Regions from separate parts of the Evansella sp. AB-rgal1 genome, predicted to be linked through region 3. Evidence: riboswitches for the same ligand, from Rfam matches in the RefSeq annotation. Region 3 holds a riboswitch; each other region holds the start of a gene.

Region 1 (6,029 bases), on a different contig from region 3:
TAGATAGCTCCAATGTCGTGTCAAGTTGATATAAGTTCGGATCGTCTGTATTCCATAATAAAGGATCTTTTACGATTATGGATTGACGGTCCGTAGTAGTTGAATCTCCTTCCGCAGTAACAGTTGCGTGAGAGGATGCTATTTGCTCTCCTTTATAAAAAACAACGTGTGATAGTTGGACATCTTGGTCTATCTCTAACTCTGTATCGATTTCTACAAACCAGTCATTACCTCTCTGTTCTGTAGAAACATAAATTCCATCTGTGATGATGTGCGTTTTCGCTCTTGTTTTAAGCCAAACATTTCGATATATACCTGCTCCTGAGTACCATCGACTATTTGGACTCTGGTGTACAACCTTCACAATAATTTCATTGTCTCCCTCAACAAGAGCATCTGTGATCTCGTGTTCAAAGGAAGAGTATCCATTCTTCCATTCACCAACAAACTGCTTATTTACATAAAGAGACGAATCCATATAGACCCCATCAAAATAAAGGAGAACATGGTCCTCTTTTTTTGTATATGTAAATGTTTTACGATACCAGCCTATACTGTTTTCATATAAATCCAATGTGTTATAAATAAGCCAATCGTGCGGTACATCGATTGGTTTAAAATGTAACGATTCATGATCCGAAACTCCGAGACTACTTTTAGAAAATTCCCAACCATCATTAAATAGAACTTTTTTATTCAAGTTATTTTCACTCATATTCTATCTCCCTTACCGAACCGTTTGTATTCCTTTTGACACCATCTAGTTTGTGTAAGCTATTAATACTATCGAAATAAAACTACCATGCTTGTATGGTAGTTTCTATTATACATTGATTACACAAACAAAAAACAGTAGGAGCTCCAAGATCGTATTGATCTCTACACCCATACTGTTTTCTAAAAATGAAATTAGTGCATCCCTTTCCATTCTCCCTGATTTTTGGATGCTTTTTCTTTTTTCGCTTTTTCTTTATGTTTTCGGTTAGCTGCAGCACTTCCAGGTTCTTTTGCGAACTCAGAATCCGTTTTACTAGAGTCAAATCCCTGTTTATTCTTTTGGTCTGCGTCTGTTTTCCCACTTCTTTTCGCCATAAATATCCCTCCTTTTTCTTTATTATTAGAATTATCAAGAGGAATATACGTTGTTGCTTACAATGGAAATTACATGATAGACCTCCATGAAAGTTAAAATTTTCACCATGACGGATGAAAAAACGTTATGAGTATAGTTAGTACTCTTCACTTTATATGGAATGAGCGCAAGTCCACGAACTCCAGTGGGAAGTAGAGTAGAGGCGAGACACCGTAGTGACGAAGTCGTGAAGGTGGCTCGGTAACTCCCCACAGGAAAGGAGTGGACTGGAGCGAATGGAATATTATCCAACAAAATTAGTAATACTAGATAAATTTGACTACCACTAACTAGTGTATTTTCTGGATAGCTGTTATAATTAGACCCTTAACTCTTGCTCTTTACGCAACTTCTGTGCCGCTTTCACCATATTTTTCAATGATGCTATCGTTTCTTCTTCCTTTCTTGTTTTTAGGCCACAATCTGGATTTACCCAAAATTGCTCCTTTGTAATAACCTCTAAAGCATCGTTCAATATTTTACTTATTTCATCTACACTTGGAACTCTTGGACTATGAATATCGTAAACCCCTAAGCCGATACCAAGCTCATAGTTTCTTTGTTTTAATGAGTGTATCAATTCTCCGTGACTTCTTGATGTCTCAATGGAAATAACGTCTGCATCAAGGGCACGAATTGGACCAATAAAATCGTTAAATTCGCAATAGCACATATGGGTATGAATTTGAGTTTCATTTTCCACGCGAGATGTTGCTAACTTGAAGGAATTTACACTCCAAGAAAGATATTCTTCCCAATTTTCTTTCCTCAATGGAAGTCCTTCTCGTAATGCAGGTTCATCTACTTGGATAATAGCGATTCCTGCATTTTCTAATGCTCGGACTTCCTCTCTTAGAGCTAAGGCAATTTGATTTGCCACTTGATCTCGAGAAATATCATCCCGAACGAAGGACCAATTCAAAATCGTGACTGGACCTGTTAACATTCCTTTTACGTGCTTCGAAGTTAATTGCTGAGCTTCTTTTACCTCTTTCACTGTCATTGGTGCTGTCCACTCCACATCTCCATAGATAATTGGTGGCTTCACACAACGAGATCCATAGGACACAACCCAAGCATTATCAGTAAATGCAAAACCACTTAGCTTCTCACCGAAATACTCCACCATGTCTGTTCGCTCAAACTCCCCATGTACAAATACATCTAGTCCAATATCTTCTTGGATCTGAATCCAACGAGCTGTTTCCTTTCTAACAAACTCTTCATAAACTGCATCTGTAATTTCTTTTTTCCTCCACGCAGTCCGTGTACGTTTTACTTCAGGTGACTGAGGGAAGCTACCGATCGTTGTTGTTGGAAAATCCGGCAGTTGTAGTACTTTTTGTTGTAAGACTTGGCGGTCCACATAAGACATAGGTCTTTGAAAATCTTCTGGTTGCACGTGTAATAGAAGTTCTTTTACTACTTCATTTTTTCTACTTTCATGATTTGCTAATGCATCGATTGCTTGCATACTTTGTGATAAGCAATTCTTATTCGACCACTCACCTTCTTTTATGAAGATGGAAACATCCAGTATTTCGGACACTTTTTCATCTGCAAACGCTAGAGCATTCGTTAATGTCTTATCTAAGTTCGTTTCCGTTTTCGTAGTTACAGGTACATGTTGCAAACTGCATGAAGACTGTATCCAAGTATGTTTTGCATTCGTTAATTTTACAATTGCATTTATATCCGTTGACATCTCTGCCAAATTGCCTCGCCATATATCTCGACCGTTTACAATACCAATTCCTAATACTTTCTGTTCAGGGAATCCATATTTTCGAATAGAGTTCATATTCTCTTTTTTTCCATGTACAAAATCAAGCCCAATCCCTGCAACAGGTAATTGCGACAATTTTTCATAAGCGGAAAGACCCTCAAAGTATGTTTGTAACATGATTTGAGCTCTTGGTACTTCTGTGGCTATTTGCTTATAAATTTCTTGCACTAGCTTTACATCATCCTCGGATAAACTTAAGACCAAAGCAGGTTCCTCCACTTGAATCCATTCTGCTCCTGCATCAACAAGTTGCTGCAATAATTGTACATAGAGAGGAAGTAGCTTTACATATAATAAAGCTTTCGACTTTTCATCATACCCTTTCGTTAGCTGTACAAACGTATAGGGACCTATTATCGTTGGTTTAGCATTTATTCCTAATTCTTGCTTCGCTTCTTGATAGTAATCTAAAATATAGTTTCTTGTTAATCGAAGTTGTTGATCTTCATATTCCGGTACAATGTAGTGGTAATTAGTATTAAACCACTTTGTCATTTCACAAGCTACTGCATTATTAGCCCCACGAGCCATAGCATAATATGTTGATAGATCTACCTTGTCGTCTTTCCACTGATAACGATCAGGAACCATCCCAAACATAGTCGCATGGTCAAGCATACGATCGTAAAAGGTGAAATCACCTACTGTTAGTAATTCTAACCCCAATGCTTGCTGACGTTTCAAGTTTTCCAATCGAATAGATTTCATGTTTGTTAGATAGGTCTCCTCTTGTAATTCACCTTTCCAATAGGCTTCTAAACAACGTTTCCATTCGCGATTCTCTCCAATATACGGATATCCAACAGCTGTACTAATTACTTTCATTCCCAAAGTTCCTCCTCATATTTGCACTATTTTCTTTCATTACATATTTTCCAAACACAAAAAGCCATCTCCACGGAAGGGAAATGGCTATACAAGCAAGTAATGGGTACACCTAAGAAAGCATGCTTCACATGCAACTCATAACTCGTTTGTCGTACAAATTAATTTCACCACCTATTTCCACGTAGGTATTTGGTGTGTACTAGAAGTTGGCAGGTCTCCTGGCTTATCTTCAATGCTCCTCACACCTTCCCATCATTATGATAGTGGTCTTCGTGATTTGCTCCGATTTACAGTTGCGGGACAGCGACGGACTTTCACCGTTCTTCCCTTTTAAGCCAAGCCTTTGCTTGGCACCAATTCTTACACGATATGTAATTTTACTTACTATATCATATAGATAAAATGTTGTATACAGTTATTTTATATTATTCCTATGAGATTAGTGCAATATAAACTACCTAAACGCCCATTTTTAGTAAGACATCCACCATATGATTCCTTTTCTGAATAGATTGTAAAATCAATTGAATCAGAGGTGAGTATAATGAAACGATTATATAGAAAGGACGAGTTTTCATCCCACAGTCTTTCTAATACAGAGAAATATTATCTAGAAAAGTTTGAGGAAACAATGACAGATAAAGATAATCTGTTTCCCTGTATTCCGGCAACAATCGGATATACTTTACATCATTTTTGCTATGGCTTTCTTGGCGATCCTAGGAAAACTGAGACGGTAGACGAATTAGCTCATGTATTAACGGAGTTCTCGAAATCATCAAAAAAGCTAGGAAACTACACATCACTCATTGTGTTTTATGATATTCCACAGGAGATGAAGGACTCCTACACAATTGAACAGTATGAGCAATTATTTTGGAATCATTTAAGTGACTTAACTAACGTGGACAAAGAAAAATGGCCCGAAGAAATCCCTACAGATCCTCATAACTCCCTCTGGGAATTCTGTTTTCATAGGGAAAAATACTTTATGTATTGTGCCACACCAGCACATACAAATCGAAAAAGCAGATATTTTCCAACAATGATGCTAGCAATCACACCGAGGTGGGTTTTAACGGAGTTCAATAACTCTCCTACCCATGCACAAAATATAAAATATCATATAAGGGCTCGACTTGAAAACTATGACTCTATTTCTATACATCCTGATCTTAATAGCTATGGAGAAAGTGATAATTTTGAGTGGAAACAATATTTTCTACGAGATGATGATTCTTCTTTAACGAAGTGTCCTTTTCGCCATCTATGGAAATCAAGTAAGAAGGATTAGTCATTTTTACTGTGAAAAAAAGTGGATGATGTATTGTATAGAAAATCGGTATGACTAAGATGACAAATACTCGGCATATAGATGAAGTATTCATAATACTAACATAACTACAATCTTACATTTCGGTTTGGTATTTCTATAATAAGAAAAACTAAGGTTTATCGCCAAATCCTCATTGACGAAAGGCTTAGTTTTCTTACACTTTAATCCTTTAGTGAAACTAAAATTCCTAACGTACAAAAAAAACAGAGTCCAAAGCTTTCTGACTCTGTTTCTGATTATTTTACATTATTTAGAAATTGTTATTTGAGGTTTTTACTCGAAAAACTAATTTTCTCTAGAAACAATCCTTGTGGTTCTGCCATGAGTGCTGGAAATCTTTCCTTTGATTTTAACATTCCTGCAATGGAATGAATTTCCTGTTTTCCTAAACCTACTTCAATTAAAATACCAACAATTTTCCGAACCATATTATATAAAAACCCATTTCCACGGATGCTTATTTCAATTAGTCCAGCCTTTTCCTCTAGTTCGATCGAATATATTTCTCGCACCATGGATTTTTTCTTCGATTTAGCATTGGAGAATGCAGTAAAGTCATGCTCTCCAATGAAGTGTTTGCTAGCTTCTTTCATTTCTTCTAGATCTAAGTTTTTTTCCACATGCATACTATGTTTTCGAATAAATGGATTTGTATGCTCTTCATTCCAGATCTTATATACATATGTCTTGTCCTTTGTATTGTATCGAGAATGAAATCTTTCATGAACACTAGTTACATCTAATACACTAATATCCTGTGGTAAATAACGATTTAGGTACTTTTTTATATCCGCCTCCGCCATTTCCTCTTCTAACTTAAAATTTGCAATTTGTGCTAGGGCATGAACACCTGCATCCGTTCGACTGCTGCCGATAATCTCAATTTTATAACCAGCCATTTCCGATAATACATTCTCAATTTTTCCTTGAATAGTATTTTCGTCATC
Region 2 (6,029 bases), on a different contig from region 3:
CATAATTTGGATCCCCTTCTTTACCACTTACCCCATCCTTCACCTTAAAGATTTGAATAGGAAAAATAGGGGTTTCTCCATTTCCTAAGCCAGCTTGTGTTGCCAACAGCAACTGCTTCATCAGCAGCCGACCTTCTTTGGAGGTGTCTGTACCATAATTAATAGATACGAAAGGGATTTGCCCCCCACCTCTGGAGTGCATGGAATTAGCATTATGAATAAACGCTTCGCATCCTTGGTATGTAGCTTTCTCTGTTTTTTCCCAAGCCAATTTCTCCCGCTCTTCTTCGGTTTCTGAAAAACTAGAGTCATAGTAAGACTCATAGGTTTTCCGAACATACGGCGCTAAATCATAGTCAAAGCATGGGAAAGCTTGTCCACCGTGCTGCATGTTTTGGTTAGCCTGTAAAATAATCGACGCTAAAGATAATGCCGTTTCTATGGTCTTTGGTGGTCGAATGGACCCATGACCTGTGTTGAAACCCCTTTTTAATAGTTTTCCTAACGGGATTTGACAACATGTTGTTGAACCTGTTGGATAAAAATCTTTGTCGTGTATATAGATGAGATTTTCCTTTTCTGCATTTCTTACTTCTTCTGTCAGTAGATGCTCGTCTGTGTACCATTTTGCTGTTAATGACGCAAATTGGCCTAGCTTACCAAGTGGAGTTCCCCCATCCACGTTGGCATTTTCTTTCCCCTCTTCACAGCAATTCTCCGAGATTGCTTGTAGTGTTTCTATCATATTCAACTTGATCCCCATCCCCTATTTCATTTTTACAAATCGTCAAATCCGTTATCAGTTGATACTTTTGTGTATTGGCGTGATTTTTGTTCAAAGAAGTCTGTTTTCCCGCTATTTACGTCTTCGTATATTTTTATCCAGCGCATTGGGTTGGAACGATAGCCCTCAAACGGTCTCTCTACACCTAGTTCATTCACTCGTTTGTTCGCCATGAACTTGATATATGCTTCTAGCTCATCTATATCAATGCCTTGGATTTTATCCCCGATGATATATTTTGCCCAGTTGATCTCTAGCTCCGCCGCTTTCGTAAATGTACGTTGAACAAATTTATGATTTTCAGGTGTATTTAGCTCTGGGTTTTCCCTAAGCAATTCTTTAAAAATATTAGCAAACAAATGCACGTGAAGCTGCTCATCCCGATTAATATAATTAATCATTGTGGACGTTGATACCATCTTCTGATTACGTGCTAAGTTGTAGAAAAAGCTAAATCCCGAGTAAAAATTAAGTCCTTCTAATATCACATCGTACACAATCGATTCCAAGAATGTTTGCGGAGTCGGATTGCTAACAAATGCTTCATATCCTTGAGCAATAAAATCATTTCGCTCCCTAAGAACACTGTCATGCTTCCAATACTCAAAGATTTCGTCCTGCTTTGACTTCGTTGTTACACTTGATAAAACGTACGAGTAGCTTTGGTTATGAACGACCTCTTGAAACGATAAAACCGTCATTAACGCCGACAAACTAGAGTCCGTTAAATACCGCGCTACTTGCATGGAATAGTCCGTTTGAATACTATCTAAAAACGCTAGCAGTCCAATAATTTTATCGAACGCCTCTTTCTCATGAGACTCTAGCAAATCATACTGACGAACGTCGTTGGACATATTGATTTCAAACGGTGTCCAAAAGTTTGCTAACATATTTTTATATAAAGGATAAGCCCATGGAAAACGAACATCATCCCAATTTAACACGTTCGAACTCTCTCCATTAATAATCCCTGTGGACGCATTCGGTGCCGTCACATCATACAACTTTCTTTCTTGTAATTTCATGTGTTGATTACCCCTTCCATCTATTTAACTTGCAATTTGAACGAGGGGATATCCCCTCGTTCAAACCTCTATATTAGCTCGAACAACTCTCACAATCTTCTAGTTCGCTTGATGTGGAACGAACATAATACGTCGTTTTCAAGCCTTCCTTCCAAGCCGCAACATGAATATCTAACAGTTCCTTCGCCTTCACTGTGTTTTTCACATAAATATTGAAGGAAATCCCTTGATCGATATGCTTTTGTCTCGCACCATTTTGCTTTATGCTCCAGTGTTGGTCCGTTTCATGTGCTGCTTTGTAAAACCACGTTGTTTCCGCTGAAATGTCTGGAGCTGTAACTGGAATTCGGAAGTTCTTCTTTTCCTCCGCATATTCTTTTCGATAAATCGGATCGATGGATGCTGTTGTACCCGCAATAATTGCCGTGGACGAGTTAGGAGCAACCGCCATTAAATATCCGTTTCGAAGTCCGTTCTCTTTCACTTTTGCTGTCAGGTCAGACCATTTCTCGTTCGAATACCCTCTTTTTGAAAAAAATGAACCTGTCTCCCAATCAGATCCTTCGAATACTTTGAAGGATCCCTTTTCTTTTGACAACTCCATACTAGATTCAATTGTTAAATAGGCAATTTTTTCATATAACTCATCAGCAAACTCCACTGCTTCCTCCGACTCCCACTTTATTTTTTTCAAAGCAAGAAGATGGTGCCAACCGAATGTGCCAAGTCCAATGGCGCGATATTTCTCATTCGTCAGCTTCGCCTGCGGAACTTCGATTTCATTTATATCAATCACGTTATCTAGCATTCTCACCTGGATAGGAATCAGTCTCTCTAGCACATCATCCGTAACAGCCGTAGCTAAATTGATGGAGCTAAGATTACAAACAACATAGTCACCAGGTTGTTTTGTAATAATAATGGATCCGTCTTTCGTTACCTCTTCCTTCACAAACGTCGGACTCATGTTTTGCATAATTTCTGTGCAAAGATTGGAGCCATATACCATCCCACAATGGTTATTGGGATTCATTCGGTTTGCTTGGTCTCGGTAAAACATGTAGGGAGTTCCAGTCTCGAGTTGCGAGATCATCACTCGTTTCATAATCTCAATTGCTGGTACAGACTCCTTCGTTAATTCTGGGTTTTCTACACAAAGCTTGTACTTTTCTCGAAAACTACCTGAACCTTGTTTTTCATCAAAAAAGTCTTCCAAGGAAAACCCCATTACTTGTCTCACTTCATGTGGGTCAAACAAATACCAATCTTCTCGCGCTTCCACTTTTTCCATGAACAAGTCCGGTAGGCACACACCTGTAAACAAGTCATGCGTTCGTTTTCTTTCGTCTCCATTGTTTAATTTCGCATCAAGGAAGGAGAAAATGTCTTTATGCCATACATCAAGGTAAACGGCGATTGCCCCTTGTCGTTGACCGAGTTGATCCACACTTACTGCCGTATTGTTAAGCTGTTTCATCCAAGGGAGTACCCCTGAAGATGTGCCTTTATAGCCTTTAATGGACGAGCCTCTCGCACGAATTTTTCCAAGGTAGATTCCAATCCCACCACCGTTTTTGCTTAATGTAGCAGCATCCGTTGTACTATCAAAGATTCCTCGTAAACTATCCTCGATCGTATCGATGAAACAACTAGAGAGTTGTCCGTGAGTCTTTCCTGCGTTTGCTAGTGTCGGTGTTGCTACTGTCATGTATAAATTTGAAAGTGCCCAGTATGCATCAAGGGTTAGAGATACTCGTTGGTGTTGCGGCTCCTTTTGCATCAGTGTCATTGCTATGATCATAAATCGTTCTTGTGGTAGCTCAAGGATAGATCCGTCGAAATCCTTTGTTACGTACCGGTCTACCAATGTATGTAATCCTAAATAGGTAAATTTCTTATCTCGCTCTCGTTCTAACGCTTGTCCAAGTGTTTGAATATCTTCGTTCGTATAGGCTTCTAGTAATGTGGAACGATATAGTTTTTTCTCAACTAGCTTGTGGACGACCTGCTCAAACTGTTCATATACAGTGGCTCCATTCGTATAGCGTGATTGGGCAACACTACTATATAACTGGTTGAGACGTATTCTAGCAGCAACATATGTCCAGTCTGGCTCTTGCATGGATATACGATCGAGTGCAGCTAATATTAGCTCTTTCCCTGACTTCTCAAATGTCCAACCTGTCCAATTTAGGTGGGCAAACTCCTGTTGCAATTTTGTATTTGTATCCTCCATAACATTAATCCCCATCGTTACACTCTCCCTTTATCTATCTATGATTTAGATTATATGGTAGGCTTTTTACGCATAGAAAAAGCCCTTCCCTCGATGGAAAGAGCTTTGAACGGCATGTTAATAGGAGCGTTGTCCTGTAAACGGGCAATACAAAAATACCCTGCCGTTCACGGTCTCAATCCCCGAAGCCATGAATACGTGAAAAATAGGCAGGTCTCCTGACTTATGCTTCCTCCTACTTTGAGCCTTCCCATACAGTGGCCTTTCAGCCGAACAGTACAGTGGTCGTTCTCATTTCGTCTGCATTTACAGTTGCGGGGACAGTCTCGGATTCTCACCGAATTCCCTATCAAGCTATGTTACTAGCACCTATTAATCAAATATCAATATATAGTGTTTTATTATTGCCGTTAAACATGATGTAGTATGTTGAGTTTATCTAATATAGGAAACAATTGCAATACTTAAGTGTTAAAAACATATTTTTTTAGGCAAATGTCCTAGATTTTTTTTTGGAAAAATAGGTTAGCTGGGAGTTATGTGAAGTTTGTTTTAATAGGGAGATGAAACATTATTTGTATTTTTAAAAATAGCAAATATATCAATTAGTTATTCTTTTTCTGATCCTCGCTCGCGTTACATAAACACTCCATGGAACGCGAGATTCCGTTTCTGATCCTTGTTCGCGTCTCATAAACGCTCCATGGAACGCGATATCCTGTTTCTGAACCTTGTTGACACTACATAAACGTTCCCCCTACCCCACCACCCTATCTCCTCTCGAATAAACATTAAACCTATCTCCCCTGACAAACCCCACCAAGGTAATCTCCAAATCTCTCGCCAACTCAATTGCTAACGTAGTTGGTGCTGATTTAGCAATGATAATTCCCACACCAATTTTGGAGACCTTCAGTAACACTTCCGAAGAAATCCTCCCGCTAAACACAATTACTTTATTTTTCAAAGAAACATTATTTCGCAAACAATATCCAAAAAGCTTATCTAGTGCATTATGCCGCCCAATATCAGATCGCGTAACAAGAATCCCATCCACGGAAGCAAGACTTGCGTTATGAAGACCTCCCGTTTGCTTAAAATCCTCCGCCTGCTCCTGCATCGTACTCATTAAATGACAACACTGCTTAGCAGAAATACTAGGTGCTCTCAAAATTGTCCTAGCACCCCGCACATCACTCTGAAAATAAAATTGACGACTCTTTCCGCAGCATGATCCTATAACCCGCTTCGAGAATGCCCCCTCTGGATCAAACCCCTGCTTATTTTTCAACACCACATATGCAAAGCCCTTTCCCTCATCAATCAATACGGAGTCAACCTCATCTGCCCGCCGAATCACCCCTTCTGAAGCCAAAAAACCAAGGACAAGCTCCTCTAAATCCGCTGGCGTACAGAGCATTGTTCCAAATTCATGGCCATTCACCGTAATTGTCAATGGCTCTTCCAACACGATCAAGTCATCCGCATCCTGAAGAACACCTTGCTCATATTTCTTTATCACATGCGTTTGCATCACCTTGTTTTTCATCGCGAAATCTCCCACTTAACTTATTTCCGTTTCTAAGTCGTCCATTTGTCGCTCTACATACTTGGTATCCTTCTTCGCATGAAACGTATCCGCTTTCTCCACTACCACCGTCGTATTATACTCTGGAATACGAGCATATTTTTCATAAACCCCTTTTGGAATAACCACATTCCCTTCTGGCCAATATAACGAAATATTTCCCCGACGAGTGTTATCAAACCTCGCCCTGCCGTGAAAAACTCCGTGCTTATTGTACACAACAACCGCTTCCCCATCACGGATACCTAGCTCGCCAGCATCCTCTTTATGAAGAAGCACATCGTATCGATCAGCCCCATTAAACGGATCGTCCTTCCCGTAAATCATCGAATTGAACTGTTTTCCTCGTCGCGTCGTAACGAAAAACTCGCCTTCCGATTTTCTCAACTCAGG
Region 3 (6,029 bases):
TTGTAATTGGTCTGTATCTCGTCCAACGATCATACTTAGCTTCTTCCTTGCTTCTTTCATATTCCCTTGCGTGAGGGGGCTAAATACATCCATCGCAGCAGAACTTAATCCTTTTATAGCAATAGTCGTAGAAATAATGTAAATCTCTACGACTATGCCAATGATAAAGTGAGTTTTATATGCGAGATAGACACCCCCTAGAGTTATAAGAAAAACGATTGTAAGCACAGTACTTGTAAGTAAGAAACCTTTTATTTTGCGACCTGCCCCTTTATTCCATCTTTTTTCCAGGGTAGAAACTAGTTTTCCTATCTGAATGACAGGATGGGGGATCCAGCGTGGATCACCAATAAGGAGATCTATTACAATTGCACCAATTATAGCGAGACTTATGAACCCAAATAAACTTAGTTCATGAAACGTAAACAGATTATGAATTATCATTTACTTTTACTCTTTTCAAATATTTTTTTACAGCATTCGTTGTTGCTTCATACACAACTTCTCCAATCGCCTTACCAATAAGTGTACCAGATCCTGCATACGGAGTTTTTTCCCCTTGCTGAGTTACCGCCAGGACCACGCTATCAGTGGACGTTCCAGAAGCAAATGTGTTAGAAAGAGGGTCTTTTATTTGAAGGTCTTGAAGCGCTCTTACCTTTCCTTCTGTTGCTGACATTATTCCGTTTACAAGTGCTCCATCAGTAAAATGTGCATCAATAAACACCATCGTATTAATCGTACCTATTTTCACATCCTCCATCGCCTTTACCTTAGAAGATATGTCTACTGCATTTCCTGTTCCAGCTGTAACAACTGCCATAATAGAGTGGTTATCACCAACCCGCTTCTTAGACACTATCACATCCTCTAAATTGACGGCAGTCATCATCCCAACTGATTGTTCATGAGGAATATGATGTTTTTCCATCCAACGTTGAATGTCTTTGTCTGGTTCAGAGCAATTGTAGTGCTTTTCCACATGAAAATTGCAGAAGTGTTTGATCCACTGTATTCCATCTCCAATAACCCCATTAGATATGGTACGTAGTGGCTGTTCGAAAGTAAGATGAACATACTTCTCGTTTTTTTCTATAGAATATGATTGAAAAAAGTCTTTACACTCAGGCGTCTCTCTAAAGTTCGGTGTCATTAATAGCTGTGGTTTTGGAATAGCTGGATGTGATTGTGTCTTGACTTGCACTTCATAAACCTTCTCTAATTGGTCTTCTTTTCTTAACGTATTAATATCCCCAACCTCTAAAAATTTCCCCTGATGCAATAGGCCGACCCGGTCCGCATACAGAGAAGCAACATTTAAATCATGTAAAATAGCAAAGATCGTTAATCCTCTTGCTTGTTGCCACTCTTTTAATAAATCAAGCATTTGAAACGTATGCTTTATATCTAAGTGGTTTGTAGGCTCATCTAGGAGAAGCATCTCCGGTTCTTGCGCCAGTGCTTTGGCTAATAAAACACGTTGTTTTTCTCCACCACTTAACGTTCGAAATGGTTTTTTTTCAAAATTTGTTGTTTTCGTTATCTCCATAACGCTTTCCATAACTTCATAATCTTTTTTCGAAAGATTTTTTAAAAAACCTTTTTGATATGGATAACGACCGAGGCTAATAATTTCTTCCACTGTGTAATCAAAAGACACATGCGCCTCCTGAGTAAGAACTGCAATCTTCTTTGCTTTCTCTAGCGCAGTAAGAGAGGAGAGGGCCTGTCCATCAATTATACTCTCCCCTTTTAGTAAAGGAAGTTGCCCTGTGATTAATTTAAACAGAGTTGTTTTCCCACTTCCATTAGGACCTAACAAAGCAAAGAATTCCCCTCTTTCAATCTTTAAATCAATTCCCTTAATGATAGGAGTATTAGCATATCCTCCTACAATACCCTTTAACGAAAGCATGGTTTATTTGGCCCCCTTACCAATACGCTCTTTCATTAACAGAAACGCAAATACTGGTGCGCCTATTAATGCTGTTATAACACCGATTGGCAATTCTTTCGGTGCAATAATCGTTCTAGCAACTAAATCCGCCAAAATTAGGAAAGCTCCGCCTGTTAATAACGACAACGGGAGAACATGGCGATGATTAGGACCTGAAATAAGACGAACAAGGTGAGGGATTACTAGCCCCACAAAACCTATCGATCCAGAAACCGCAACCGCGGATCCTGTTAATAACGATGCACCTATTAAGATTAGTATTTTTCCTCGATTCACATTAACACCAATCTGTTCCGCAGCTTCTTCACCAAGTGCAAGAGCGTTTAGTTCACGATAATGCATTAAAAGAATTAGTGTTCCCGTTATCATAAAGGGAATTAGCAATTGAACATGACTCCAACCCCTCATACGAACACTTCCATAAAGCCAATATATAATTTGTATCATGGAGTCTCGATCACCTAACGCAATAATTAAGGAAATAATAGAACTAATAAATGCACTTACAATAATTCCTGCTAAGATGATGGTTTCTATCGCTAGACTTCTACTACTTAACCTGACTAAACCAAACACAATAAGTAGGGCAATAAAGCCTCCTATAATAGATAAGACTGGAAGAGTATATCCCCCTAATCCTACGATACTTATTTGAAAAAACAAAACGATAACAGCTCCTAAAGCCGCTCCAGAGGAAACCCCTATTGTATATGGATCAGCAAGAGGATTCCGTAATAATCCTTGAAAGGCTGCACCTGCTAATGCTAATGATGCTCCAACGAAAAAAGCAAGTAACACTCTCGGAAGTCGAATGTTCCAAATAATAGACTCTACATTGGCTGGGATATCTTCAAGCCATCCTATATTAATACTGTTATTTAAAATAATATGAAATATTGTGGGGATAGGAACACTAACACTACTTACTAATAAACCAAGGAGGGCTGTACCTAGTACAAACCCTCCACTGAATACGTAAAGCCAAATAATTTTCCTATTTGAAAACTTCCGGGTAGATGAGTTTCGCAAGAGTTTCCACTCCTTCGATTAAACGTGGTCCTGGTCGAACTACAATATCACTTTCTACATCAAAAATTTGTCCATTTTTTACAGCTGGAACTTCTGTCCATCCATCACGAGAGGAGACTTCCCCTTGAAGATCTTCTGTATGGTAGGTTGTAATAATTACATCTGGTTGTAGCTGAACAATCTCTTCCTCAGACAGCATTACCCATCCCTCATGATCTTCTGCTGCATTTGTTGCTTGAATAGACTCTAGCATTTCATGCATAAATGTACCTTTCCCCGTTGTAAAAATATCTGGTGCTGGGGATACCTCAACCCAAACTCTCTTTTTGTCTGTAATTTCTTCCGCCTTCTCTATTAATACCTCATGACGTTCCTTCATGTCAGAAATGATTGCTTCGGCTTCGTTGGAAGTTCCTGTTGTTTGGCCGATTAATGCAATCGATTCATATACTTCATTGAAGTTGGATTTACTTCCTATAACAACTACCTTTATCCCAACCTCTTCAAACTGAGACAAGATTTCTCCATGATTATTATGATGATAATCGGTTACAAGAACAATATCCGGAAGAATGCTTAAAATAAGCTCCACATTCATATCTTGTCCACCAACATTTTCAACGGATTGTGCCTCTTCAGGGTAATTACAAAAATCGGATACTCCTACTATTTTATCCCCTAAACCGAGGGCAAAAGAGATTTCAGTAATACTTGCTTGAATAGAAATGATGCTTTCAGGCTCCTCTTCAATTGTTACTTCCCTTCCTGCATCATCAACAATCGTTACTGGAAATTGTGATTGGTCTGCTGTGTCCTCCGTTTGATCATTATCAACTTGCTCATTGGCATTTTCATTCGTATTAGTATTATTAGCTTGTCCTTCTTCTTCATTAGGTGTACCACAGGCAGTTAATAAAACTATCGTTAAAAATAGTATAAAACTTCCTAGACCCCAATTTTTAAAAATTTCTTTCTTCATTTCAATTCCTCCCTATTTTTACAACAAAAAAAACGCTATTCCCTAAGAAAGAGCGTCGAATGTATAAATGCATATAATGTACATCCACTATCTATGATTAGACAGTATGACAGACTGGTAATCCATTTTATAAACTACCATGCATATTAAACATCCTTTTCCTCGAAGGAGCTTAAAAAACACACCCTGGCAGGTCTCCTGACTTACGCTTCATCGGTTAGCTACTCCTTCCCATGCATTACTTACTATCCACAGTGGAGATATGTTAGCCTTCCTCAACGTTTACAGTGGCGGGACCGTGTTGGACTTTCACCAACTTCCCTTTTCATCTTACATAATTTTGTATGTAAGAAACCAAGTTGTTCCTTATTCGTTTTTTTGTTCTGAAGATTAGTATAAATTAGGACTCTACTTTTGTAAATATTTTAATTATTGTTTTTCCCTTTCTGTAACTCCTGCAGATGAGAAAGTCGCCATCTCTTGTAAAATATTTACCGATGCTTTAAGTAGAGGAAAGGCAAGTGCTGCCCCAGTTCCTTCTCCGAGTCTTAACTGCAAATTAAGTATTGGTTTACACTCTAACATCTCTAAAGCAATTTGATGTCCTCTTTCCTCTGATTGATGACCAATAATTAAATAATCTTTTACGTGTTCGCAAAGCTTCACCGCCACCAAAGCTGCAATAGTACTGATAAAACCATCAATTAAAATCGGTGTTTTTTTACTAGCAGCTCCTAATATAGCTCCTGTCATCCCTGCAATCTCTAAGCCTCCCACTTTTGCTAAAACGTCCATTACGTCTTCTCGATTCGGTTCTCGGCTTGTTATAGAGTTTTGGATAACCTTTTCTTTATACTTTCTTTGTTCTTCTGTTATTCCTGTACCTGATCCGACAATCATGCTTATATCCTCTTGTGAAAGAATCGCTAGGATCGCACTGCTACTAGTTGTATTTCCAATTCCCATTTCTCCAGGAATAATACATTTAGCACCATCCTGAATAAGTTTGGTAGCTACGTCTATTCCAACCTCAATAGCATCAATAGCTTCCTTTCTACTCATGGCATCTTCATATAAAAAATTGCCTGTTCCGTTACGTATTTTTCTATTAACGAGATTTTCACTTTCAATAAAAGTAGATACACCAATATCAACAATTTGAAACATTGCCCCAATTTGTTTTGCAAGAACATTGATAGCTGCTCCACCTTGTAAAAAATTATGGACCATCTGTGCTGTTACTTCTTTTGGATAAGCTGATACCCCTTCATCTGCTATACCATGATCTGCAGCAAAGACGATAATTCCTGGCGGAGACACTTCAGGAAATTTATTGGATGTAATTTCCCCTAACTGAACTGCCAGTGACTCTAACATCCCTAAACTACCTATTGGCTTTGTGAGTGTATGTAAATATGCCTGAACGTCATTTCCTACAGTCTTATCGACCGGCCGAATTGCCTCTATTGTATTCCTCATTTACTGTCCATCCCCTTCTATCCCTATGCTTTTTGATATTCACTCATTTTCTTATAAATTTCATCTAACTTAATATTTTCTCTAACAACTTTAGCTAAGCGATCAAAGGCTTCCTCCCTTTTTGTGGAAAACGCAGCCCTGTCTATTATGGGATTTAAACCCTTGCTAACTCTTACATCATTAAGGAATTCTTCTCTTAGGAGGTCGTTATGAAAAATTCCATGAAAATATGTTCCAATTACTTTACCATCTTTACTCATGAATCCGTCACTACTTCCTTTTATTCGAATGAAGGATTCACAAGCCTCTTCGTAATCAGATTCTCCCATATGTATTTCATAACCTGTCACAGGAATTTCCATCTCCTTATATGTAACAATACCTTCAGATAATGTCGTTGTTTTTTTGGTTCTAATGGATGTTTTCATTGGGATAATCCCCAAACCATCTGTTTTTTGCAAGGAGGATTCCATACCCATTTGATCCTCGATAGTACTCCCCAACATTTGATAGCCTCCACAGATCCCGAAAATGAATTTGCCTTTTTGAGAAAGGTCTAATAGGCGATTCACCAAGCCACTATTG

What was found. A riboswitch is a leader RNA that binds a small molecule or an ion and turns the genes downstream of it on or off. The one in region 3 is predicted to bind cobalamin.
Region 1: it holds a riboswitch for cobalamin, as region 3 does, so the genes downstream of both, metE (5-methyltetrahydropteroyltriglutamate--homocysteine S-methyltransferase) here and ACERII_RS14310 (ABC transporter substrate-binding protein) in region 3, are expected to answer to the same signal.
Region 2: it holds a riboswitch for cobalamin, as region 3 does, so the genes downstream of both, ACERII_RS03440 (ribonucleoside-diphosphate reductase subunit alpha) here and ACERII_RS14310 (ABC transporter substrate-binding protein) in region 3, are expected to answer to the same signal.

The regions. Positions count from the first base shown of each region.
Region 1 is NZ_JBGUAU010000016.1:2,208-8,236, reverse strand. It holds gene ACERII_RS14480 (glycoside hydrolase family 2 TIM barrel-domain containing protein) at 1-715, opposite strand, end outside; gene ACERII_RS14475 (hypothetical protein) at 910-1,092, opposite strand; gene metE (5-methyltetrahydropteroyltriglutamate--homocysteine S-methyltransferase) at 1,452-3,743, opposite strand; cobalamin riboswitch at 3,938-4,119, opposite strand; gene ACERII_RS14465 (YqcI/YcgG family protein) at 4,291-5,040, shown strand; gene truA (tRNA pseudouridine(38-40) synthase TruA) at 5,343-6,029, opposite strand, start outside.
Region 2 is NZ_JBGUAU010000003.1:136,809-142,837, reverse strand. It holds gene ACERII_RS03450 (anaerobic ribonucleoside triphosphate reductase) at 1-745, opposite strand, end outside; gene ACERII_RS03445 (ribonucleotide-diphosphate reductase subunit beta) at 778-1,812, opposite strand; gene ACERII_RS03440 (ribonucleoside-diphosphate reductase subunit alpha) at 1,886-4,048, opposite strand; cobalamin riboswitch at 4,240-4,436, opposite strand; gene fdhD (formate dehydrogenase accessory sulfurtransferase FdhD) at 4,806-5,597, opposite strand; gene ACERII_RS03430 (FdhF/YdeP family oxidoreductase) at 5,613-6,029, opposite strand, start outside.
Region 3 is NZ_JBGUAU010000015.1:105,571-111,599, forward strand. It holds gene cbiB (adenosylcobinamide-phosphate synthase CbiB) at 1-444, opposite strand, end outside; gene ACERII_RS14300 (adenosylcobinamide amidohydrolase) at 431-1,915, opposite strand; gene ACERII_RS14305 (FecCD family ABC transporter permease) at 1,919-2,986, opposite strand; gene ACERII_RS14310 (ABC transporter substrate-binding protein) at 2,952-3,965, opposite strand; cobalamin riboswitch at 4,137-4,339, opposite strand; gene cobT (nicotinate-nucleotide--dimethylbenzimidazole phosphoribosyltransferase) at 4,395-5,444, opposite strand; gene ACERII_RS14320 (cobyric acid synthase) at 5,468-6,029, opposite strand, start outside.